DNA from 3 places in the Planococcus dechangensis genome. Region 1 is predicted to be linked to each of the others. Evidence: riboswitches for the same ligand, from Rfam matches in the RefSeq annotation. Region 1 holds a riboswitch; each other region holds the start of a gene.

Region 1 (8,112 bases):
TCGGGAAACCGATCACTAAAATCAACAACATTAGCTTACGGTTCACTCTAAAACGGACAAAGCGCAAATTATTGGTTTTTTTGAAGAAATGCGTACAGAGAACGAGCATGCCGATAAAGGCAGCAATTAAAGTGGCAGCGGCTGCTCCCATGACGCCAAAATCCAAAATGAATAAGAAAATATAGTTCAGCATGATGTTCAGCAAGGAAGTCGTCACAAGCGACACCATTGCTAAATTGGGGCTGCCGTCATTGCGGACCAATATGCTGAGCGCGTTCTCCAGCGTAAAGACAAATCCGAACAGTAACATCAAATACAAATAATCCGCGACGTATGGATAAGTCTCGGCGTTGGCGCCAAGCAAATAGGCAAGTTCGGTCCGGAACGGAAATGCCAGCAAGCCGATAAGCAGCGTGACCGCAAAAATCGAGACGATGGCATGCGAGAACACGACACGCGCCTCATCTACCCGCTTGGCGCCCATCAATGCCGAAAAGCGCGTAGCGCCACCGATTCCGATCCACAGCGACATCGCCACAAACAAAGTATAGACAGGTACCGCGATACCTATCCCGCCGAGTGCGATCGGGCCGAGCCGGTTGCCGACCATAATGCCATCGGCGACTATATTGACCGCCATCAGCAGCATGCCGATAGTCGATGGCACTAAATAACGGATAAATGATTTGCTGACCGAATCTGTATCGAGCCGGTGCACGGTCTGTTGTGTCATGGTGAATCATCCTCCTCTATTCCGAAAAACACTAAAAACTTTTTTTGTTTTAAAAGTTTTCTAACTCCCAAAAAAATACTGGCTTGCGACAGCCAGCACTGCTTTATGCTCCTTTGATAAAACCGTTCATCACTAATTCACTCATCAAGTCGACAGCTTCTGTAACAGAAATGCTTTGTTCTGCAAAAAACTGTTGATCCAGTGAAATATTGACGACGCTTAAAATCATTTTGACTAATAAGTCGATGTTTTGCTCTTTGATGAGGCCGGATTTCATACCTTCTTCAAGCAAATGCTTTAGCTCATCCCATTGGTTCAACTCGCGGTCAACACGCTCCCATTGTTCCGGATAATAGCGTTTCAACTGCTCCAATACACGTAAATCATAGAATTCGCTGTGATTAGGAATGATTAATATCGTTTGGCGGATTTTCTCTTGCAAGTTTAAGGTTTCATCTTCCCTAATCACTCGCGAGCGTTCGCTATGCTCCTGAAAAGTCATATCGATGATCGATTCCAGTATCTCCAATTTGGAGGAAAAGTTTTCATATAAAGTGCGCTTGCTGATGCCCAGCCGCCTTGCCAAGTCATCCATTGTAAATTTTATGCCGTTATTTCGGGTTTCTTCGATAAATGCTTGCATAATTCTCGATTTCATAAATAAACCCCCTCTACGAAAACTAATAATACTATAATAGTTTTCTCGGTTCAAGTTATAAGTGGTTAGACCGATACACTATTCTCCTTGCCCCGTCTCATGCACCAAATACAAAACAAAAAAAGCCGACTCTATGAGCCGGACTTTTTTTGCGCTATGCTACTAGTTTTCCTGCCCTAGTTTTCTCCAAACGGTACATCAACACGACGCCCAGTATCGCGCCGCTGATGCTCGAGACGAGAAACGGCGGCATGAAGAACAATGCGCCGACTTCCGTGCCCATCAAAATGCGCGCATATGGGACGGCGACGAGTGAAGCGATGATGCCGGTGCCGATGATTTCACCGGCTGCGGCGAAGCCGATGCGCCCGCTATATTGATACAGCAAACCAGCAAGCAAAGCTCCGATCATGCCTCCCGGAAATGCCAGCAAAGAACCGGTACCGGTCAGCACGCGCACCAAACCGGTCAACATGGCGATGACAACTGCCGGGCCCGGGCCGAACGCGACGGCAGCGATGACGTTGATGGCGTGCTGTACAGGATACGCACGGGCAATGCCCGCCGGAAACCAAATAAAGGCGGAACCGGCGACAGCGATTGCGACGAACATCGCCATCAGGACCAATTTTTTTGTATTCATCCGACACGCCTCCCGGGGATTGAGCCTTGAAAACGTTGAATTTGCCCCATGACATCATCCGCTTCCGCGATCGACGAAATGACCGCGATGCCGGATGCGCCAGCTTGCCAGACGGCGTCTGCATTATGCGGTTCGATGCCGCCGATTCCGATGATCGGCACATGTGGATATTGCGCTTTTACTTTGCGGATTTCACTGACGCCCGCTGCCGGTTTGGCGTCCGCTTTGGAACGGGTGCCGTATACCGGCCCCATGCCGAGGTAAGTCGCACCGCAAGAGAGCGCCTGGTTCGCTTCCTTGACGGAATGAACCGACACGCCGAGTGCCATCGAATAGCCGATGCGTTTTCTCACCGCGCCGCAGTCCATGTCTTCCTGGCCGATATGAATGCCGTCTGCCTCGACGGTGCACGCGAGATCTACATCATCGTTGACGAAAAACGGCACGTCATAAGCTTTGCATAATTTTTTGCACGCTGCCGCGAAATCTTCGAGTGCTGAGCCGGATAAAGCGCCTTCGCCTTTTTCACGCAGCTGAAAATGCGTGATGCCGCCTTCGAGTGCTTGTTCAAGCAACGCGAGTGGATCTTTAGTACCGGCGTTGGGCGTACCCATTAGAAAATAAATCGCTGGATTGTCGAACAAGGTGAACTACCTCCTTTTCCTTAGATTCACGATAAGCGGCATGATGGGTCGGGCCGTGGCCGCTGCCGATCCCGAGCGGATGGGCGAGCGCCGCTTGGATAAATTCCTTGGCGGTAAATAGCGCCTCTTCCATCGTCCGGCCTTTTCCGAGTTCCGCAGTCAGTGCGGCGGAAAACGTACAGCCTGTGCCGTGAGTCTCTTTTGTCGCCAGCCGTTCCGAGCGCAGGAACAGCATCATGCCGTCTTGGTCCAAATAAAAGTCTTCTGCAACGTCAGGGTCGGTGCTATGGCCGCCTTTAATGATGACCGCTCCCGCGCCGAGCTGTAAAATCGCTTCGGCCGCCTGCTTGCGTGACTCCGTGTCTATGATTTGGATGCCGCTCAAGACTTCCGCTTCCGGAATGTTCGGTGTGATGAGTGCGGCTAGCGGGATGAGCGAATGTTTGATGGCCTCGACCGCTTCTTGTTGGAGCAAGGAAGCGCCGCCTTTGGCGATCATGACGGGATCGATGACGAGATTTCCCCAATGATAGCGCTTGATTCCTTGTGTCACTTCTTCTATGAGATTTGCGTCGAATAGCATGCCGGTTTTTACGGCACGAATATCGAAATCAGTTCCGATGGCATCGATTTGTTGTTTGACTGCCTGCTGGTCCATCGGGTAAATGCCGTGAACGCCGGTCGTGTTTTGCGCTGTGACCGCCGTCAAGACCGAACAACCGAATGTACCGAGCTCTTGGAAGGTTTTCAAATCTGCCTGAATGCCGGCACCGCCGCCAGAATCCGATCCGGCGATGGTCAATACTTGTGGTTTAGCGTTCATGTAAAGCCGCCTCCTGTTGTTTTGACAGTTCATCCAAAAACGTCATCTGAAAAGTGCCAGGCGATAGGGCTATTTTCGCAGCGCGTTCACCTGCATTTCCGTAATACTGCAAGCCTTTGGCGACAGCTTCCACCGGCTGTTCTTCACGGTCGGTCAGAAAGGCCGCGAGCACTGCACTCAGCAGACAACCCATGCCGGTGACCGACGCCATCAAGGAATGCCCAGCGGTGATCCATTCCATCCTTTCGCCGTCTGTCACGATATCGACTCTTCCGGTCACGGCGACGAGCGTGTTGTACGTAAACGCCACATGTTTAGCGAGTTCTGCAATATCCCCTTCGCCCTCGCCAGCATCGACGCCTCGCGCTTGCCAGTCCGCTCCTGCTATGGCCGCCAGTTCGCCAGCGTTGCAACGTAAAAGAGTAATGTCCAATTGTTCGAGTAAATGTTTCACCGCTTCCAATCGGTAGCTGGTCGCGCCCGCGCCGACCGGGTCCAAAACGATCGGAATACCTTTTTCCATGGCGGCATTTCCAGCGATGAGCATGCTTTTCAAGGAGCGCTCCGTGATCGTGCCGATATTGAGTGACAAGGCATCCGCGTGACCGGTCAGTTCTGCGACTTCCAGTTCCTCGTCGCCCATCACGGGAGACACGCCGAATGCGAGCAGCCCGTTTGCCTGAAAGTTGGAGACGACGTGATTGGTGATGCAGTGGATCAACGGTTTTTGGATGCGTAATTCCCTAAGCATGGCGCACACTCTCCTCTCTTGATGGCAGCTCCCAGCTTTCCATCGTCCACGCTTGTTGCCAGAACTGCCATTCGTAATAGCTGCTTCTCATAAAGCGCGTCTTCAATTCTTTGCGGCGCGCTTCGGGCAAGCCTTCAGCCAATTGGTTCATGCGCTCGATTTGTTCATTCACGAGTTCGCCGAACCATTCCGAGCCGTAAGTGCCGATCCAACGCTGGAAAATCGGCTCTTCCGGTGTGGCGTCTTTCAAGCGTTCGCCGATTTCATAATACAGCCAGTAGCATGGCAGTATCGCCGCGAGCACGTCAGCCAGATCGCCTTCAGCGGAGCGGTACATATGGGAGACGTACGCATAAGCGTGAGGAGATGGTTCGAATACTGCCCAGTCTTCGTCGGTGACGCCGAGCAATTCCATGAATGATTCGTGAAGCGCCATCTCCGCAGCACAGGTTTGTTCGGCGTGGTGCGCGAATGATTGGGTCGTGGCGAGGTCTGTCGCCTTGACTGCGCCGAGCGCCTGCACTTTGGCGAAATGGGTCAGGTAATAAGCGTCTTGCATGACGTAAAATTTGAAAACGTCGAGCGGCAAGTCCCCTTTGGCAATGCCTTTGACGAAAGGGTGTTCAAAGCTTGCGTTCCATAAATCTGCACATTCCAAGCGTAGTTCTTCACAAAATGTCATGTCGCTCTCTCCTTTTTGGGGCAAAATAAAACACCGCTTCCCTAGGTAGGGAAGCGGCGGTAGAGGTCAGCTGGAAATTTGAGAAAGCTCACGACTCGCCCACTTCCCTACGCTGGTATAATCCAGATCAGGTTCAAAGGGTCCGAGCGATGCTCGTCTCAGCCAGTAATGGCTCCCCTAGTGGTAGCGATATTTAGTTGTTGTCGGGATTACTATATCATAGCTGGCGGACGAATTCAAAACTTTGTGAATTTGATGGACGTAATGCTTCTATAGTTTTCTTGCACTGGTTGGGGAATCGCTTCTCTGGACTAGGATTAGAATGCAATGTGTTAGAAGATGTATGTGTACATGTGTCGCTGGTTTTACTGACGTCATATTTAGTGTCGCCGCCTGGCTTTGGGATGGCCTTTCGCAATGAGCCAAGAAAACCACTTGTCTCATTGCTTCGGCTCACCCTTATCGCTAGTCGGCTTTTCGTTTTCTTTGAGACTAGCCAGTTAAGGTCGAGCTTTCTTTAAAGGTTTCGTCCACCGGTTGGGGAATCGCTTCCCTAGAATAGGATCAGGAGGCAGTGAGTTAGAACTTGCATGTGTATATGTGTTGCTGATTTTTATGGTGTCACATAGTGTATCGCCGCCTGGCTTTGGGATGGCCTCTTGCCATAAGCCAGAAAATACGCCTGTCTTATGGCATCGGCTCACCCGTTTACGCTAGGCGGCTTTTCTTTTTCTTTGATGCTAGATAGTTAAAGCTGTGCTTTCTTTGTAGATTTCGTCTACTGATTGGGGAATCACTTCCCTATAGAAGTTGTGTGGGTGTTAATTATGGCCACAAAAAAAGCCCTGCTTTTGACAGGGCTTTTGTTTCGTTGTTCACCGCATCGCGGGATAACGCAGGCGCACTAGGCGGTATAGGTTTTGAACGATGGCTTTGCCTACTGCGTATGTTGGGATGACCAGGATCATGCCGACGAGTCCGGCCAAATTGCCCCCTATATACAATAGGAAAATGATGGTGACGGGATGAACCGAGAGCTTCTTTCCCATGACGTTTGGCGAGATCAAATTGCTTTCCACTTGTTGGATGATCACGATGGCGATCAGCACCCACAAGGCAAGAATCGGATCTTGGAAAAACGCCACAACCACAGCCGGAATTGCCCCGATCACTGGGCCTAAGAACGGGATGACGTTCGTGACGGTCGCTACAAGTGCCAAGATGATGGCGTAGTCGACGCCGAGTATCAGATAAGCGATAAAACAAAACACGCCGACAAACAAACTGACGATCGCTTGGCCTTGGATATAGGCGCTGAGGTTCTCGTCCATGTCGTGCAGGATTTTGGCTCCTTCTTCTCTTGAATCTTGCGGCAGCAGGCGGAGGAAGCTAGCTGGCAATCTGTCGCCGTCTTTCAGTAAAAAGAACAGCACAAATGGGACAACGATCAATGAAGTGAGCGCACTGATCAGCACACCTGTAAAGCTAAGGATGTTAGAACCGATGCCAGTCAGTGTATTTCTGAAATTCCCAGCTATCACGTCCGGATTCACGTCAGGCAAAAAATCCTGTTCCTGAATATAGCTCCACCATTGACTGGATAGCGCTGCATTTGCTTGGTTCTGAACTTCCCTAACAATCGTTGGGAAATTCTCTATTAAAGCTTGAATCTGGCGGAAAATCAGCGGGCCAATCCATAATGAAAAACCGACCAATAATCCGATGAAAGCTGCAAAAATGATGAGAATCGAGACGACCCGCGGCATTTTTCTGGATAAAAGCTTGACCAATGGCCGGAAAATATAAAACAAGATCCCGCCAATGATGATGATCGGCATAAGTGTGGAGAAAGCCACGCCAATCGGATAAAACACAAATGGCACACGTACGGCCAGATTGATGATGGCAAAAATCACAAGAACATACATAAGAAAACGAAACCATTTCGTCTTTGGCATTTCCATACTCCTTTCAACTAACTCAATGTCTTTGTTCCATCCATATTGAGTTCTATTTCTCTTTGCTAGAAAAAGAGATTGGTTAGCTAAATTCTTTCTCTATTACTAGTTATACTTTAACGCATAAAACCCCTTTAAAATAAAACCTATCTGATAATGGGGAAATCTTTTCCGAAGATCATAATCGCGATGCCACGAGTCAGAACTTTCGTTCGGATCTTTGGATGGTGTTTTTTCGGATATCACATTTGGTTCCGCCGCCGTGCTTGGAGATTGCATTTCGCAGGGGATCACTTCCTTGGAATCTTATCGAAGTCTGATGAGCTGGAATTAACATGTAAAAATTTGAATATGGTTCGTTCCGGCATCGCATAGAGATTCGCCGCCTTGCTTTGGGATGGCCTCTTGCAGGAAGCCAGCAAGAGCGCCTGTCTTATTGCATTGGCTCACCCGTGAGCGCTAGGCGGCTTTGCTTTTTCTTTGACACTAGTCAGTTAATGCTGAGCTTTCTTTGTAAGTTTCATCCGCTAATTGGGGAATCGCTTCCCTAAAGATACTTCGTTTTTAAAAGCAGAGAAAGGACACATGCAAACTCTTCGGATCGTTCCCGATCTGAGAGGTGATGCTTCTACACATGCTAATTTCAGCGAACAGAAAAATTCTTTACCTGTCTAAACCTAGAGACGGAGCGAAAGTGGCCGACGCCTGGGGGACCGCGCGGACTGGCGAGACAAATGTGCGGCGCTCTTTGCCGCACATTGGCTCAACACCCGCCCCCCGGCAAGCGTGCCCGTGCAGCGTAGTCTAATAGCGCTAGCTATTTTAAGATAAAAAAACTAAGACGTTTTTGCTTGTTTGCTTATTTCATTAGCTGTAGAAAAAAGCTATCCCCCACAGAAGCATGCCTCTGCAGCACAGTCTATTAGCACAAGCCGGTTTAAAAAACACACAAAAAAAGAACCTCCATAAATGAAGGCCCTCTACTGTACTTCCACATCCTCGATCTGGTAATCCCCGTACTCGTCAATGATAATCGTGTAGCGGCGGCGATGGTCGAAAGTGCCGGTCTCTCCGTCTGCCTCATGATAATGAAACACGGCGCCTGCCTCGACATACGCTGCATCTCCCGCTATTTCCACCGAGGTGATCTCCGGCACGACTGAATCGAAGACGCGGCCGACTTCACTATATTCCTCAATGACGCTGTCCACCGCCCCGAC
Region 2 (8,112 bases), 220 kb from region 1:
GATAATCGGCAATTTTCGTTGCGAGTTGTGCGATGCGCTCTTCGCTTAGTCCCATTTTCTCGCCCATTGCGACTTTGTCGCCTAAATAGTCGATGAAAGTCGAGAACTCAGCCAAAATCTGTTCTTTCTTTTTGCTATCCGTATTTTGTAATTTTTCTTCTACTTTTTTATCGATATTTTCCATGTTATTTCACTCCTCATCGTTTATGTTGCTATACACTGTTTACCACTGTATCCATGCTTTAAACGTGCGAATATTTAAAAAGAAAGGAGAGGGATTCGTTTAAGTGGGGTAGGTTGGGGTATTCAGATAACAAGTAAGGATTAAAGGAGGATGATGGCTGAATGACATTATACGACGAAATCCAAGAACTGAAAAAATTTGAGTGTCCAGACCGTTGCGTCTTGAGTGTATACCTCAATACAAACCCAGCGGACCCGGAAGCTCAAAATGGTGCGTGGAAAATTCAACTGAAAAACGGCTTGAAGCGCTTAGAAGAATACTTAACCGCTTCGAATGATGAAAACGAATTGAAAGCGTATAAACAACTGCGCAAGAAAGTAGAAAAGGAAATAGCGGATAATCAAGGCGACCTCCAGAAGGGTGTCGTTATTTTTGCATCAACGCAAGACGATTTGTTTTGGGTAAAGCATCTTCAAATTTCCGTCAAAACCGATTTTCAATGGGAAACAAAACCTGCACTCGACCAATTGCGTTATATTTACAAAGCATATCCTTATGCTGGAGTCATCTTGCCGAGCTTCAAAGGCATTCGGGTCCTTGATACATCCGTTGGCATCGTCAATGAAGAACTGTATTACGGCTTCGATTCAGGACTCGAAGTATGGACTGAGCAAAAAGGGGTCAGAAGTTCTGGACGCATCCAGGGCCGAAGCGGTGCTGGATCTCTTGGCGGGGGAGCTGCCGGAGGCAATAGCCCGGTCATCGGGGGCAGCGGCGGCGGAAGCCCGGTCGATGAACTGGACCATCGTCTAAAAGAAAACTTGGACCGGTTCTACAAAGATATGGGCTCGAAGATTGAGAAACTTAAAAAAGAGCGCCGTTGGGAAGAGATCCATGTCATCGGCGAAGCCGAACATGCACAGTCTTTCTCGAAAGTGCTCAACAAAAAGCCAAATAGCTGCATCCATAAAAACTTCATCAACAATAGTTCAGATAAAATTTTGCACGAAGTATTTGAGAAATGATAAAAAGCTCCGGCCTCGGCCGGAGCTTTTTAATTTGGTTGTGGACAGAACGTGCATGTGCCGAATACTGGTAGTTCCTTGTACAAACAGCAAGTTTTTCGCAATGGCGCTGAAACGGCACGTTCAAGCGGCACGTTGCCGACAAGCTTTTGCCAGTAAGAAATCTGGAGCGGCTGCCAGTTTGTGGGATCCGACAACCATTCCACATCTTCAGCTACAAGGCGTGGGTCGTGTTGTTGCATGGTCGCGTAATACCAAATAAGAGAGCCGAGCACATTTTCCCAGCAAGTGATGGGTGAAATTTTTGCGTGTAACCGCAATTGCTGAAGCAGTGCCTCTGTTTGGCCGATTAAAATATACTGATACGCTTCCTCACGATGTTCCTTTGAAACTTGGACAAAATCTGCCGAGTCGACATGAAAAGAGATGAGCGGCAAGCCGTAATTGTGCATATGGCCAAAGCTTAAGTTTTCAGGTGAGGTTTTGAAATAGCCACCATATTGATGGACCAGGCTGAATTGCGCTGTGGCGAACAACGCGAACTGACGGAAAAAATAGGATACGGCGACGCCATTGGTATCGGTTTGGCACCAATCTTTTAATTGCTCGACCAATTGTTGGGGTTGTGCCGAAAAAGGCCGGGCAGGAGGACGGTCGACGATGACCGAGTTGCTTTGAAGTGTGTGTAGCGCTTGGGTAGGCAAGTTCATTCTCATTCCCCTCTCTTTTTCCTCATGCTACCGGAAGAACGGCGGGCTGCCAAGTATCCCTCCGTATCGTTACTCCACAAGAAAAGCCTCGCTCCCATTTTGGGAGCAAGGCTTTTTTGGATTAGACGTTTTGAAGCGCAACAGCAGGGCCGAAGAATTCAAAGTGGATCTGCTCATCATTCATACCGATTGCGTGCAGTTCGCTGATCATTTTTTCCATGAAAGGAACCGGCCCGCAAACATATACTTCACCGCCCACATCGATCATGTCTTCTAATACCTCACGTGTGATATAGCCTTGTGGCTCATCGGAATACAAAGTCTTGTATTTCGCATTAGCCATTGTGGCGACGTATTTTTGGACGTCTTTGTCGAAAGCGTGCAAAGTTTCATTACGCGCTGCATGCAAGAAGGAAACGTGGCGTTCCGGTGTTTGAGTGGCCACCGTTTCGAACATGCTCATCATCGGTGTGATGCCGACACCACCGCTGACGAATGCGACAGGCGTTTTGCGTTCGGTATCGAGCACGAATTCGCCGGCCGGCGCACTGACTTCGATGGTGTCGCCTTCTTTCAATTGTTCATGCAGGTAGACGGAAACGAGTCCATTCGGGTCGTTGTCTGCTTCGCGTTTGACTGAAATGCGGAATTCGTCCGGATGTGATGCTTGGGATAAACTGTATTGGCGGTTGAAAAGAAATTCTTCCCCAGGAATCGCTAACCGCACGGTGATGTATTGGCCGGCATCGTAGGAAGGAACGTTTTTGCCGTCTGCCGGTTTCAAATAGAAAGAAGTGATATTGTCGCTTTCTTTCACTTTACGGGCAATGGTGAAATCTTTGAAGAAAATCCAGCCGTTTTCTTGAGTAGCTGTTTGTTCATACATGCTATTCTCGACGCTGATGAAGACATCTGCGATAACTCCGTATGCTTCTGCCCATGCATTGATGATGTCGTCTGTGGCCGCGTCTCCGAGCACTTCTTTGATTGCTTTCAGCAAATATTCTCCGACGATTGGATAATGTTCCGCTTTGACGCCAAGGCTCACGTGCTTATGGGCGATTTGTTCAACGACCGGGAGAATCGCTTCCAAATTATCGATATGAACGGCAGCCGCATAAACAGTATTGGCAAGTGCAGCTTGCTGGCGTCCTTGTTTTTGATTTGCTTGGTTGAAGATATTTAAAAGTTCAGGATGTGCTTCGAACATATTGCTGTAAAAGACAGTCGTGATGGTTTTTCCGTGTTCAGCTAATACAGGGGCGGTGGATTTGACGATTGTTCTTGTTTGTTCGGATAACATAGTCAATCTCTCCTTTTGTTTTCTATAGTTTCACTATACTCCTGAGAACGGTTTAAAGATATATTTAAAATACATCTTTAAAATTTGGACACATTTATTTTCACAGAAAAGTCACACATGGAATTTCTCCCTGAAAAGCTTGAAATGTGTAGAGGCGTTTACTTTTCAGAAATTAAGGCGGCGAGTATAATGGATGTTCAGGGAAGGTGAGAACGATGAGATTAACGATGTATACGGATTACTCATTGCGTGTGCTCATTTACTTGGGCACAAAAGATAATGGTAAACTGACAACCATCCAGGAAATATCCGATGCCTATCATATATCCAAAAATCATTTGATGAAAGTGACGTTCGAACTTGGAAAAGCTGGTTTTATCGAAACCGTACGGGGACGCGGAGGCGGCATTCGCTTAGCGGATCGCCCTGAGAATATCAATGTCGGGGCTGTTGTACGCCAAATGGAAGAAGATTTCCATTTGGTGGAATGCTTCAACCCGGAAGGCAATACATGCCCGATTTCTCCGATTTGTGGATTGCGCGGAGTATTGGGCAAAGCATTGAATGCATACTTAGCCGTTTTGGACGAATACACTTTGCAGGATCTTCTATTTAATAAAGAAGGGTTGCGTGACCTTTTGCGCACGTAAAAAAGCCTCCGATACCGGAGGCTTTTCGTTTACAGTTCAATTGTTTGGGGATCTTTTCCTTTGCGGTTCATCAAACGGACGCGTGCTGGCGTAATAGCTAGAATGATTAGGTTTGGATCATCCGGGCCTTCAAACCATCCGCGGAGATGTTCATTCCATACTTTATCGATCATTTCCCGGTCATCGCGCAGTGACATTTGCCCTTCGATTTCTAAGAAACTGTCGCCAACGCCTTCGCCTTCATAGCCAAGCAGGATGTGGGCGTTCGGATTTTTCTCTAGTTCCTCCACTTTTTGTGTTTGTTTGCTTGTAGCTGTATACAAAGTGAATTCATCGTTGAAAAAAGTCATATAACGTGAATGTGGTTTATTGTCTTTGATGGTTGCCAATGTGCCGATCATGCTGTCCTCGAGTATTTGGAGTGCAGCTTTTTTCAGTTCTTGTTGTGCCATTGCAATCTCTCCTTTGCTTTTGGTGGTTACATAATAAATCGCGGAGTTTGATTCCGCGGTGAAATTAATCTGGATATTTTTCGTCGCTTGATGAACTATCTTTCGTATCCCGAGGCTTTTTCTCATCTTGCATATCCTGTTTCAAGTCTTCCAATGGGATAGCGTCGACGTTCATTTCCTCTTCGTGCATTTCATTCAATGTTTTTTTGTCTGTTTTGATACCTTCCGGGTTGTCCATTGCTGCCCCATCGCGGGTTTTTCGGTCTTTTTCGTTAAAATGGTTTTTTTCTGCCATAATTAGCACCTCTCCTTTAACGTTCTTGTCTATCTATTCCTTAATCGCGATGCTTTAAAACATTGAGGTCTGCTCGGAAAAACGAATGAGCATACGAAAAGCGAACGGTTCAATAAGGCAAGCGAGCGAAAAGTATATGGACTTTATTTCTGTAGGTAAGTGCTGTCTTGACTTCTTTGCTATTCAAAAAATTATTTAACTGAGGGCACTTGTGAAAAATGTGATGAAAGTGAAAAAATACTATTTTGTATATTGAGATTTCTTGGAAGGAATGATAAGCTCGTAGAGAATAATACATAGCTGACCACTGGGGGAGCCGGAATTGACTGGCTGAGACGAGCGAATGCTTGGACTCCTTGAACCTGATCTGGACCATGCCAGCGTAGGGAAGTGGTGCGTATGCTTCCTATTGTCTGCATACACCGCTTTCCCCATGGGATTGCGGTGTTTTTTTATGGATTCGGGAGTATGCATAAGCGGAGAGGAGACGAGACGCTTGGAAGAAACATGGAGCTATATCGAATCAGGACCGTGCTCGCCAGCTTACAATATGGCGATGGATGAAGCAATTATGAATTGGCAGCGTAGAACCGGCATGCCGCCCGTCCTGCGATTTTACAGTTGGGCACCGGCAGGGATTTCAGTCGGCTTTTTCCAGAAACTGAACGGCAGCATCGATCTTGAAGCAGCAGCAAAATTAGGCATTCCTTTAGTTAGGAGACAGACTGGTGGAAAAGCCGTCCTGCATGATCACGAGCTGACGTACAGCGTAGTGATTCCGGAACAGCATCCATCCATGCCGAAATCAGTGAAAGAAGCGTATTTGGTTATTTCACGAGGATTGCTTGAAGGCTACAGGAACTTAGGGATTCAAGCAGAACTCGCGGCAGAGACGAAACGCCAAAAAGAATCTTCAGCGGTGTGCTTTGAAGAGCCTTCTTGGCACGAACTGACGGTGGCGGGGAAAAAAGCGGCAGGCAGCGCCCAGACAAGAAAGCAAGGCATCATTTTGCAGCATGGATCAATTCCGCTGTCGCTTGATGAAGCGAATTTGTTCGAACTGTTTGTTTATCCGAATAGCGCGGTAAAGGAAAGGGCGCGCAACGCGTTCCGAAGTCGCGCAGTGGCGATCAACGATTTGATGGAAGAGCCGGCAGACTTCAACAAAGTGCAGGCGGCGTTTAAGAGCGGGTTCGAAACAGGACTGAATATCAGGTTGGAAAAGTTTGAGCCGCCGCCGGAGCTGCTTGAAGAGGTGTGCATGCTTGAAATGAAGTACGCGAGTGAGGAATGGAACTTTAGGCGAGAAGAGAAAGGGGAGCTTATGCGATGACGAAAACAAAGCAGCGTGAACGGAAACCCGAATGGTTGAAAGTGAAATTGAACACGAACGAAACTTATAATGACTTGAAGAAATTGATGCGCGAAAAGAATTTGAATACGGTCTGTGAAGAAGCTAAATGCCCGAACATCCACGAATGTTGGAGCGAGCGGCGTACAGCCACTTTCATGATCCTTGGCGACACATGTACGCGGGCTTGCCGTTTCTGTGCGGTCAAAACCGGCCTGCCGAATGAATTGGACCTCGGCGAACCAGAACGTGTAGCAGAGTCTACGGAAATCATGAACTTGAAGCATGTCGTCGTTACAGCGGTGGCACGTGATGACTTGAAAGATGGAGGGGCAGCGGTATTTGCTGAAACAGTGCGTGCCATCCACCGGAAAATGCCGGAAACAACCGTCGAAATTTTGCCGTCCGATATGAAAGGCGATTACGAGAGCCTGCATATGCTGATGAGCAGTGAACCGGATATTTTCAACCATAATATCGAAACGGTTCGCCGCCTGACGAAGCGAGTCCGTGCAAGAGCCACTTATGACCGTTCGCTGGAATTATTGCTGCGCGTCAAAGAAATTGCGCCTCACGTGCCAACAAAATCGAGCATCATGGTAGGGCTTGGCGAAACGAAAGAAGAGATTATTGAAGCAATGGACGATCTTCTGGCGCACAAAGTCGACATCATGACTATTGGCCAGTATTTGCAGCCGACGCTCAAGCATTTGGATGTCGAACGCTATTACCACCCGGATGAATTTGCCGAATTGAAAGAAATCGCACTCGCGAAAGGCTTCAAGCATTGTGAAGCCGGCCCGATGGTGCGTTCGTCGTATCATGCAGATGAGCAAGTGAACGAAACCTCCGTTCAGCGCCGCATCAAATACATGAAAGGCGTTGAATCAACAGGGGCAAAAATTGACCGGATCGAATTCTAACAAGAAGGTGCATGGAAATTTCTTTTGGGAGAAGGTGGTGAGCATGTTGGAGAAGAAGGCTGTAGCAGCACTGCTATTACCCTTTCTGCTGCTCTTTTTCAGCGCATGCACTCCAGTGTCTGAGGCAGATGAACCGGATCTCTTCCGATATGAAGGGGCATCGGTAGGAAATAACAGCGCTATCGTCAATACCGTTATCCATCTGCCGGGGACAGAACACTTTACAGGAATTAAACTTGAAACGAAACAACAGCCTTATGGAATTATCCTAGCTTATGATTGGTCTGAGTCTTCCTTATCGCACAAAGAAACCGCTGTCTACAATGCTACGTATTTGTTTACGCTTATCGACAATGTGGACTGGATTCAATTTGACTTTGACACTGGGTCAGACATGAAGCAGTACCGATTGACGAGAGAGCAATTAGAAGAATGGTACGGAGTAGAATTAGCCGGAATTAATGAGGAAGACGGACTGAAAGAACTCTTGAAATCGTCTTTTGAGAAAGAAAAAAAGCTTGATGAACTGTTATTGAAATCACCGAATCAGCAATAAAATAGGAAACGCAGCGGCATTTGTGGCCGCTGCGTTTTTTATTGATGTGGAATCAGCCGAAAATTTTTGCAGAAAAAGGGTTACTTTGCTGTTTTTGCTACTTCGACAATCACTTGTGTCGCTTTTTCCATGTTTTGTGCGGAGATGAATTCGAATTTGCCGTGGTAATTTTCACCGCCGGTAAAGATATTCGGTGTCGGTAAGCCCATATACGATAATTGGGAACCGTCCGTCCCGCCGCGCACCGGGATAATATCCGCTTGGATGCCGAGTGACTTCATCGCTTGTTCTACCTGATCGACGATTTCCATGACCGGTTCGATTTTTTCGCGCATATTGTAATATTGATCGGCAATGTCGAGGTCGATTGTCTCTTCACCGAATTCTTCCTGCAATTGGGCAGCTACCTGCTGCATATGGTGCTTTTTCGCTTCGAACTGCTCCTTGTCAAAATCCCGGATAATATATTGCAGCACAGTTTCTTCGACAGAGCCGTTGAAATTATTCAAATGGATAAAGCCTGCGTAGCCTTCCGTTTTTTCCGGTACGGCATCTTGTGGCATTTCAGCTTGGAAGCGGGAGGCGACGGTAATGGCGTTGACCATCTTGTCTTTGGCAGAACCGGGGTGCACGCTCGTTCCGTGGACGGTCAGTTTGGCGCTG
Region 3 (8,112 bases), 830 kb from region 1:
AAACTTTGGATAAAACGCACAGGATCCGTCGTCAAGGCGAACAATAAGGATAAACTGGAAAAAGCCAACACACGCAGTGAAAGTGACCAGGCATGTACCCAATTTTGTTCGGTTATTTCGATAAATCCGTAGCTCCACAAAACCGGTCCGCCGGTATCTGCACCGAATGCCAAAGTGGTCCAGAAATAGCCGAAAGCGCCAAAGAAAAACGGCAGCATGAACAACGTCCAAAGTTTCCAGTTGATGCGGCTGAACAATAATTGCAAAACAATCACGCTAAGGAGAAACAACAGCGGTGTCCATGGATTGAAGAAAAACGCCAACACAATCATAGACACCGTTACTGCCAGAAACTTCAACGACGGATTCATATTATGCAAAAGCTGGCGCATAAGCTTTTGTTCCTTTCGGCGCGAGCAGGCGGTGCTCTTGCAATAATTCATCATTTCCCCACAGCAATGCCGGATCAAATATGCCCGTCAGTGACCCGGCTTTCATGAGTAGGATGGAATCAGCAACGCTCGAGGCAAAATTCATGTCATGTGTGACGATCACAATAGCGCAGCCCTCCTGAGCGTGAGCATCGATAAGTTCATAAAGTTCTTTCAACGATTGTTCGTCCTGTCCTGCAGTCGGTTCATCGAGCAGCAGTACTTTGCGTTTATCGGCCACCATCGCACCTGTTGCGACGCGGCGCTTTTGGCCGTGGCTAATAGAGAATGGATGGGCGTAAGCGATTTGCTGAAGGAAAAGACCGTCCAGCAACCGCTTGATTTCTGCGGGCGACGATTTGCCGGAAAAGGCCAATTCGTCCTCCACGGTTGTCGTGAGAAACAATTGCTCTGGAGATTGCGGCACGTAACCTGCCGGCTTTCCTCGCAGAGACCCTGTAAAAGGTTTGTAAATGCCGCACAATGCTTTCAATAAAGTCGACTTGCCGCTGCCGTTCGGGCCAGCAACGACCGTGACTTGACCGCTTATCAGTGCCAGAGAGATGTCGCTGATCAGCCGGATCCCATTTTTTGAAACTGTCAATTGCTCTGCGGCTAATAATGTGTCTTGACGAATCGAGCGTTTGCGCCGTGTGAAAAAAGTCGGCGATTTTGCGTCGAATGCTGCGTCCTTGCCGATGGTGCCATCCTTTGTCAGCGCGATTTCACGGTCGAAAAAAGCACCCCATAGCTCCAGTTTATGTTCGATAGCGACGACAGTGAGCTGATGCTCGGCCTGTAAAGCATCGAGCCATGACACGAATTCCATTGCAGTGACAGGGTCCAAATGAGTGAGCGGTTCATCCAAAAGCAAACATTTCGGTTCCATAATCAATGCACAGGCTGTCGCAACACGTTGCTTCCATCCGCCTGATAAAGTTTGGATGATACGTTTTCGATATTCCACTAACCCTGTCTTCGATAAGATGGCATCAATGCGATATTGCATGTCTTCACGCGGTGTATGAAGATTTTCCAAAGTGAAGGCCAGTTCTTCTTCCACTGTCGGCATGCAAAACTGGGCGTCCGGATCCTGAAAAACGGTGGCGATCGTTTTGTTGATTTCCCCCGCTTCATAACGATCGGACTGTTTGCCGTATATATCGAGTGAGCCCGACACGATGCCGTCGCAATTTGCTGGGTACAATCGGTTCAATAAATAAAGCAAGGACGATTTTCCGCATCCGCTCGGTCCTGTGATGACGACACGCTGGCCTTGTTCGATGGATAATGTTAAATGGTTTAAAGTCGCCTGTTGAGTATCTGGATAGCAGAAGCTGTAATCTTCCAGTGCAAAAGCTTGGCTACGCACCGGCATCGCTCTTTTCCGTCCGGGCAATTGCATAACCCCTCAGCGAGCCGGTTGCAAGCAAGCCATCCGCGATGTATTTCCCGCCGATTCCCGCAATGATAGCGCCGCTCATCACTCGCAATGTGAACATTAGCGCGACAAACGATGGATCAAGCGCCGCATAGCCGGATAGAAAATAGCCATAGACAAAACTGAACACACCAGCTAAAGCGCCAGCAAGCATCAAAACCCCGATATGGAAATGACGGTAGCGCGTCAGTGCGAAGGCGGCTTCCGCGCCCAGGCCTTGGATAATGCCGGATAAAATGAGGCGCGGGCCGACCGCGTTGCCAAGCATCACTTCAATGGTCGCAGCCAAAGTTTCCGGCAAGAGGGCAGCTCCGGGTTTGCGGATGATGTACATGCAGATGATCGAAACGATAAACCAGATGCCAAACATCCATTCATAAGCGAGCGGGCCGATGACGCCGGCCCAAATATTGCCAATGTGGAGAAACACCAAATAAATAATGCCGAAGACGACACCGAACAAGGACATGAGGACGATTTCCTTTAATTTCCATGATTTAAGCATGCTGGCCACCTATATGCGAAGGGCTGTTGATGCTCATCGAGACCGTCATGACGAGGTGAGGGTGTTCGTCGGTGCGGGCTTGGGTGAAACTTTCTTCATAGAACTTGAATACCTCATGAATGTCGCCGTGGATGCCGCTTGCGTAATGCATCGAATCGTTCCAGACCCCGTGTGCTTTTGCGCGTTCAACTTCCCGATAGATGACCGCCATATAGTCCGGGTTATTCATTGGATAAAGCGCAAATTGAGACGATACATATTGAGAAGCAGGATCGGTATTTGCCAGTTCGTCTTCGACTTCTAAATAATTGTCTCCAGCCGAATCTCCTGGACAGCCGATTGAAAATGTACCGGATAGCGCAATATGCTCTTTTGTTTTCGCTGCATGCAGCACCAGTGCCTTGGCGACATTGAAAACATGATGCTGTTTGCCGCGTATGACAGTCGACACATCATCCGTTTGCATCCAGACATTCGATGTATCCGTCTCGGCCAAGGCAGTTTTAAGAATTCGGATAAAGTTGTCGCTCATCGGATGCATCGAAAAACGAAAGCCGACAATGGGGCTCGTGCCGCAAAAAATGGGTTCCATAAAAAATTCCTCCTAAAAATGTGCACAAAAAAAGCCGCATCCGTGAAGATGCAGCCACTGTCCCAAATCATTAAAAGGTTTTGTTTTGGAAAGTCACTACACTTCCTCACGCAGGTCCTAACCTGTTCGAGTCATAAGGGATCGGAGCAAAAGCTCTCATCTCAGCAAAATATGCACCCCTAGTGCAGAAAACGCTATGCTTTTTTAGTGTCGGGTTGACCCGATGGCTCTAGTCTAGAGCAATGGCTCCATGAAGTAAAGGCTTTTTGATTTTTTGGCAATCCAGTGAACTTGTCGCCTAATAAGCATATTCACTGCGGGAGCGGGTAAAGAAGAAGAGTCACTTATTTTTAGGAGGAAACCAATCATGGCACAAACTAAAAAGTACCGCGTCGTTTATCATTTAGGGAGCGGAGTAGAAGCAGCAATCGTTGTCGAAGCCGGAAGCCCGAAAGAAGCAGCTAGTGGACTGGACTCTGACAGCATGTTGGAATTCACTGGCGAAAAAAACACCTTTTTCCAATTCAGAATGAGCGAAGTGAAAATGGTAAGCGTTACAGAGTTGTGATTTGAATAATTATTCAATTGAATAATTTTATTCATGAATAAAAATGAATAGATATTAAAGTGAATAACGATGTGAAGAAAAAAGCTCTGCGAGTTTTCCCGCAGAGCTTTTTATGTGCCGCAAAATGTGCGGTAAGGCGGTGTTGAAGGGGGCGGAGGTGCCGCGAAATCTTGTTGTTCAGCTGAATGGGCATAAGGGTTCTTAAGTATTGACAATAATTTTTCAGTGACGCTGTAATCCCCTTGTTCAGCTGCGGCAATCGCAGCTTCAACCCGATGGTTCCTTGGAATGACTGCCGGGTTTCGGCTCTTCATCAAATCCAGGCTGTCATTTGCCGAACGGCCTTCCTGCTGTTGACGGGCCGTCCATTTCTCGCGCCAGTTGTCGAATGCTGCCCCCGTTAAATTCGGTTCTGTCACTTCGTCGAATGTGAGTGCACGGAACGTATTGGTGTAGTCTGCGTGTGTACTTTGCATCAGATCGAGCAATTCATTGATCAACTTTGCATCTTCCGGTTGTTCCGTGAATAAGCCAAGCTTCTCACGCATGCCTTTTTCGAAATAGTCTTTTTGCTGAATAACATATTCTTCTAAAGACTGTTGCATAACAGAAAGTGCCTGCTGTTCTGGCATATCATCGAGCAAAGGAAATAGGGATTCTGCAAAGCGCGCTAAGTTCCATCCGCCAATCAATGGCTGGTTGCGGTAGGCATAGCGGCCGCCTGCATCAATGGAACTAAATACCGCCTGTGCATCGTAATGATCTAAAAATGCACAAGGGCCATAATCGATCGTTTCGCCGCTGATGGCCATATTGTCGGTGTTCATGACGCCATGGACAAATCCGCTGAGTTGCCATTTAGCGATAAGTGCCGCTTGTTTTTTCGCGGCGCGGCGGAATAACTCGATATAATCATTGTCCTGAATATCGGGGAAATGCCGTTGGATCGTGTAATCCGCAAGTGCGCGTAAATCGTCTACCGATCGGTATTTTGCGGTGTATTGAAAAGTGCCGACCCGAATATGGCTTGATGCAACGCGCGTTAAAATGGCGCCGGGCTCTGCCGAGTGCCGCTGGATCTTTTCGCCTGTCAACACCACAGCCAGGCTGCGGCTGGTGGGAATTCCGAGTGCGTGCATGCCTTCACTGATAATATATTCCCGCAGCATCGGGCCTACTGCCGCCCGTCCGTCACCGCCGCGTGAAAACGGAGTGAGGCCTGCGCCTTTTAACTGGATATCGAATAATTCGCCAGTCGGTGTTTGCTGTTCTCCGATTAAAATAGCCCGACCGTCGCCAAGCATCGTGAATTGGCCGAATTGATGTCCGGCATAGGCTTGTGCAAGAGGGAGGCTTCCATCGGGAAATTGGTTGCCCGCAAAAATCTGCAGCGCCTCTGATGTCCGGAGTTTGTCCGTGTCAAACCCAAGTGAGACGGCAAGCTCCTCGTTTAACATAAGCAGTTGAGGAGATGCGACGGGGTTGGCTTGCATTGGTGCATATAATGTTTTCGGAAGTTGTGCATAGGTGTTGCGCAGATTCCATCCGCTGTTCGAGCTTTGCGTCTTCATGAGAGCGCCTCCTGTCGTAAGCTGGTTGGAGCTTTGTCCTTTGGTGTCATTATACCGCGTTGAAAAACCGGGAAACAAGGAAAGGGGATTAATAAGCTGGAAATAAAAAACTTGAGCCGGATCCCCTATGACGGGTTTCGGCTCAAGCGATATCAGGTGGAGTTAGCGCTGTTCTACTGGTACATAAGTTTGCATGCCCGGCCCGATATACTCGGCACGTGGGCGGATCAGGCGGTTGTCGGAATATTGCTCCAAAATATGCGCGAGCCAGCCTGACGCACGCGATACCGCGAAGATCGGCGTGAACAGGTCATGCTCGATGTTCAAGGAATGGTAGACCGATGCCGAGTAGAAATCGACGTTCGGCGGAAGCGGTTTGGCACCCGTGACGAGCTCGTCGATCTTGATGGACATCTCGTACCATTTCGGTTCGCCGCGCAGTTCGGTCAGCTTTTGCGACATTTCGCGCAAATGCTTGGCTCGCGGGTCGCCCTTGCGGTAGACGCGGTGGCCGAAGCCCATGATTTTTTCTTTGTTGGCCAGCTTTTCCGTGATGTACGGCTCGACGTTGTCGACCGACCCAATCTCTGTGAGCATCTTCATCACTTGCTCGTTGGCGCCTCCGTGAAGCGGGCCTTTCAAGGCGCCGATGGCTGCCGTCACACCGGAGTAGACGTCAGACAAGGTCGCAACGGCTACGCGTGCCGTGAACGTCGAAGCGTTCAGTTCGTGGTCGGCATGCAAGACGAGCGCTTTGTTGAATGCTTCGACTTCGATGTCTTCCGGCAGTTCGCCGGACAGCATATTCAGGAAGTTCGCCGCGAAGCTCAAGTCCGATTTCGGTTGAATCGGCTCTTTGCCGGCGCGGATGCGGCCGAATGCCGTCACCAGCGTCGAGATCTTCGCCTGGATCTTGATCGCTTTGCGGTAGTTTGCCGCGGGTTCCATCACTTCGGCTTCTTCGTCGAATAGGCCGAGCATCGACACAGCTGTACGCAGTGCCGCCATCGGATGGACGTGTTTGATGTCGTATGTCTTAAAGTGGTCGAGCACCGCTTGCGGCACCGCCATGTTGTCGGCAAGCTGCTGTTTCAACTCGGCCAGTTCGTCCGCTTTCGGCAAACGCTGATGCCATAGAAGATAGATCACTTCTTCGAAACTGGCGTTATCCGCCAAGTCATCGATATCGTAGCCGACGTATGTAAGTGTATCATCGATGATCGAGCTGATCGCCGATTGTGTGGCGACTACACCTTCTAAACCTTTTGTTGTTTCAGTCATATGAACCTCTCCTTTTTGGATCTCATTCGATTAATTTCAATGCAGCCATCCGAAATTGTGCCACAGTTTTGTTAAAGCGCTTTCATGGGTATTGAAAAAAAGAAAGCGTCCGGCATCGCCAAATTCGATTTGACTGATTATTACGTAATTTTACAGGAACGTTCTGATTTATCGGCGCTAAATACGTGAAACACGAAAAAACAGGATAAAGAAGAGAAATAGGTGAGTCAAAGAGCTTTTTTTCTATGGGGACCGGCGTGATGGTGAGATAAATAATGAAAAGCCTGAATATGTGCGGCTAAGACAGTTTCTGAACAAACTTCCTTGGATATATTCGGTTTTTCTGTGATTCTGGAATATGTTCTCGCTTGTAATCTTGAAAGGAAGTTTCCTATAATGATTGTGAATAGATAAATATTGTCAAACATTAGGCGATTGTAAAAAGATGGTCATAAACAAAAGGAGCACAAACAATTGAAAACTACGGAGCGGGGCATCCGCTATATCAGTTTAATTGATGAAGGGGCCGATTTTAACATTCCAGTAATGGTAAAAAAGGCCAAAACTGCTTATAAGACTTTTAATTTTAAGGATAAAATCGAGATTTTAATTTTCTTTAGCGATCGAAAAGATTTTAGCCATACAATATTTACTGAATACGGGGTCATCGACGATGAATTTGATGGAAAAAAAGCGATTCATCATCCATTTGGTGTCAAGAGCATTATCGGCATTGAAGTATCGGAGGAAAACACAGTTCCATTGATTGCGTACGCTCTCGGTCAGGCGATAGAGCATTTCAAGCAGAACTTGGATATTCAGCGACATGCCGAATGGAACGAATTAAACAAAAGTGAATCTTATCTTTGTTGGCAAACGTTTTTTTGCCAAGTCCATAGCGCAACAATCCGCCGAATGGACGGGGAAGCCGATGCATTTCTGCGCAGTTTGCCGTTTGTTTTGGCGAAAAAAGAGCAAAGCTTTTCTGAGCTTTACATCGACGGAACCTTCCGCCATTTGGTCCACGCATTAAGTGAATTGTATGTCCTGAAGCTAGCAGGTGAAGAGGAAAAGGTGGAAGATCACTTGCAGATGGTCCGAGATTTGACAGATGATTCATTCGTTGAAGTCTACCAAGATTTATTCGATGAACTGGCCGCTTATATGAAGGGGGTCGGCAGCAAATACAATGAAGTCCATGAACTGGAGCTATTTTCGACCTTGGAAACACGCAAAAAACAATTAGATGCCATGTATATGTGATGGATATTTTATATGGTTTCATTGCTACTTAAACATATTCAAGAGCGGCCCGGAAATTATTCCGGGCTTATTTTTATGCACAAAAGTTCAGAAAAATCAAAATGAGGGTAGTAATTGCACATCAAGTTCGGTACACTTTTTATTAACGGAAGTATTAGGGTTTATTTCCTTAATTCTTAGAAAGCAGGTGAGCTTCAATGAAAGAACAAGCACAAGAATTGTTCGAAGAGGTCCGCGCATTCCGTCGAGAGTTGCACGAGCACCCTGAATTGAGCGGAGAAGAAGTGGAAACGTCAAAAAAAATTCAAGCAAAATTGGACGAATACGGTATTACCTATTTTACCGGCTATGCGAAAACTGGCATCTTGGCTGTGATCGAGGGCGAAAAACCGGGAAAAACGGTCGGATTGCGAGCAGATATTGACGCATTGCCCATTTTGGAAAAAGCAGACGTTCCGTT

The links. Region 1 has a riboswitch for thiamine pyrophosphate ahead of tenA (thiaminase II). Riboswitches for the same ligand answer to the same signal wherever they lie in the genome.
Region 2: linked by a shared signal. The riboswitch ahead of ACFO5U_RS10070 (lipoate--protein ligase family protein) and the one ahead of tenA (thiaminase II) in region 1 are both predicted to bind thiamine pyrophosphate.
Region 3: linked by a shared signal. The riboswitch ahead of ACFO5U_RS04855 (YkoF family thiamine/hydroxymethylpyrimidine-binding protein) and the one ahead of tenA (thiaminase II) in region 1 are both predicted to bind thiamine pyrophosphate.

Annotation. Positions count from the first base shown of each region.
Region 1 is NZ_JBHSGL010000005.1:1,183,896-1,192,007, forward strand. Features, by position in the region: gene ACFO5U_RS09115 (MATE family efflux transporter) at 1-733, opposite strand, end outside; gene ACFO5U_RS09120 (TetR/AcrR family transcriptional regulator) at 837-1,391, opposite strand; gene thiW (energy coupling factor transporter S component ThiW) at 1,546-2,034, opposite strand; gene thiE (thiamine phosphate synthase) at 2,031-2,678, opposite strand; gene thiD (bifunctional hydroxymethylpyrimidine kinase/phosphomethylpyrimidine kinase) at 2,623-3,501, opposite strand; gene thiM (hydroxyethylthiazole kinase) at 3,491-4,252, opposite strand; gene tenA (thiaminase II) at 4,245-4,934, opposite strand; TPP riboswitch at 5,022-5,123, opposite strand; gene ACFO5U_RS09150 (AI-2E family transporter) at 5,810-6,892, opposite strand; gene ACFO5U_RS09155 (S1C family serine protease) at 7,873-8,112, opposite strand, start outside.
Region 2 is NZ_JBHSGL010000005.1:1,404,911-1,413,022, reverse strand. Features, by position in the region: gene ACFO5U_RS10105 (DUF3243 domain-containing protein) at 1-184, opposite strand, end outside; gene ACFO5U_RS10100 (VLRF1 family aeRF1-type release factor) at 346-1,209, shown strand; gene ACFO5U_RS10095 (hypothetical protein) at 1,239-1,919, opposite strand; gene hmpA (NO-inducible flavohemoprotein) at 2,041-3,222, opposite strand; gene ACFO5U_RS10085 (RrF2 family transcriptional regulator) at 3,438-3,872, shown strand; gene ACFO5U_RS10080 (pyridoxamine 5'-phosphate oxidase family protein) at 3,902-4,324, opposite strand; gene ACFO5U_RS10075 (hypothetical protein) at 4,389-4,619, opposite strand; TPP riboswitch at 4,919-5,025, shown strand; gene ACFO5U_RS10070 (lipoate--protein ligase family protein) at 5,074-5,952, shown strand; gene lipA (lipoyl synthase) at 5,949-6,893, shown strand; gene ACFO5U_RS10060 (DUF4825 domain-containing protein) at 6,937-7,449, shown strand; gene pepT (peptidase T) at 7,530-8,112, opposite strand, start outside.
Region 3 is NZ_JBHSGL010000005.1:355,663-363,774, reverse strand. Features, by position in the region: gene ACFO5U_RS04870 (energy-coupling factor transporter transmembrane component T family protein) at 1-392, opposite strand, end outside; gene ACFO5U_RS04865 (ABC transporter ATP-binding protein) at 373-1,830, opposite strand; gene ACFO5U_RS04860 (ECF transporter S component) at 1,796-2,377, opposite strand; gene ACFO5U_RS04855 (YkoF family thiamine/hydroxymethylpyrimidine-binding protein) at 2,370-2,969, opposite strand; TPP riboswitch at 3,056-3,160, opposite strand; gene ACFO5U_RS04850 (hypothetical protein) at 3,337-3,537, shown strand; gene ACFO5U_RS04845 (protein adenylyltransferase SelO) at 3,648-5,108, opposite strand; gene citZ (citrate synthase) at 5,271-6,389, opposite strand; gene ACFO5U_RS04835 (hypothetical protein) at 6,864-7,652, shown strand; gene ACFO5U_RS04830 (M20 metallopeptidase family protein) at 7,850-8,112, shown strand, end outside.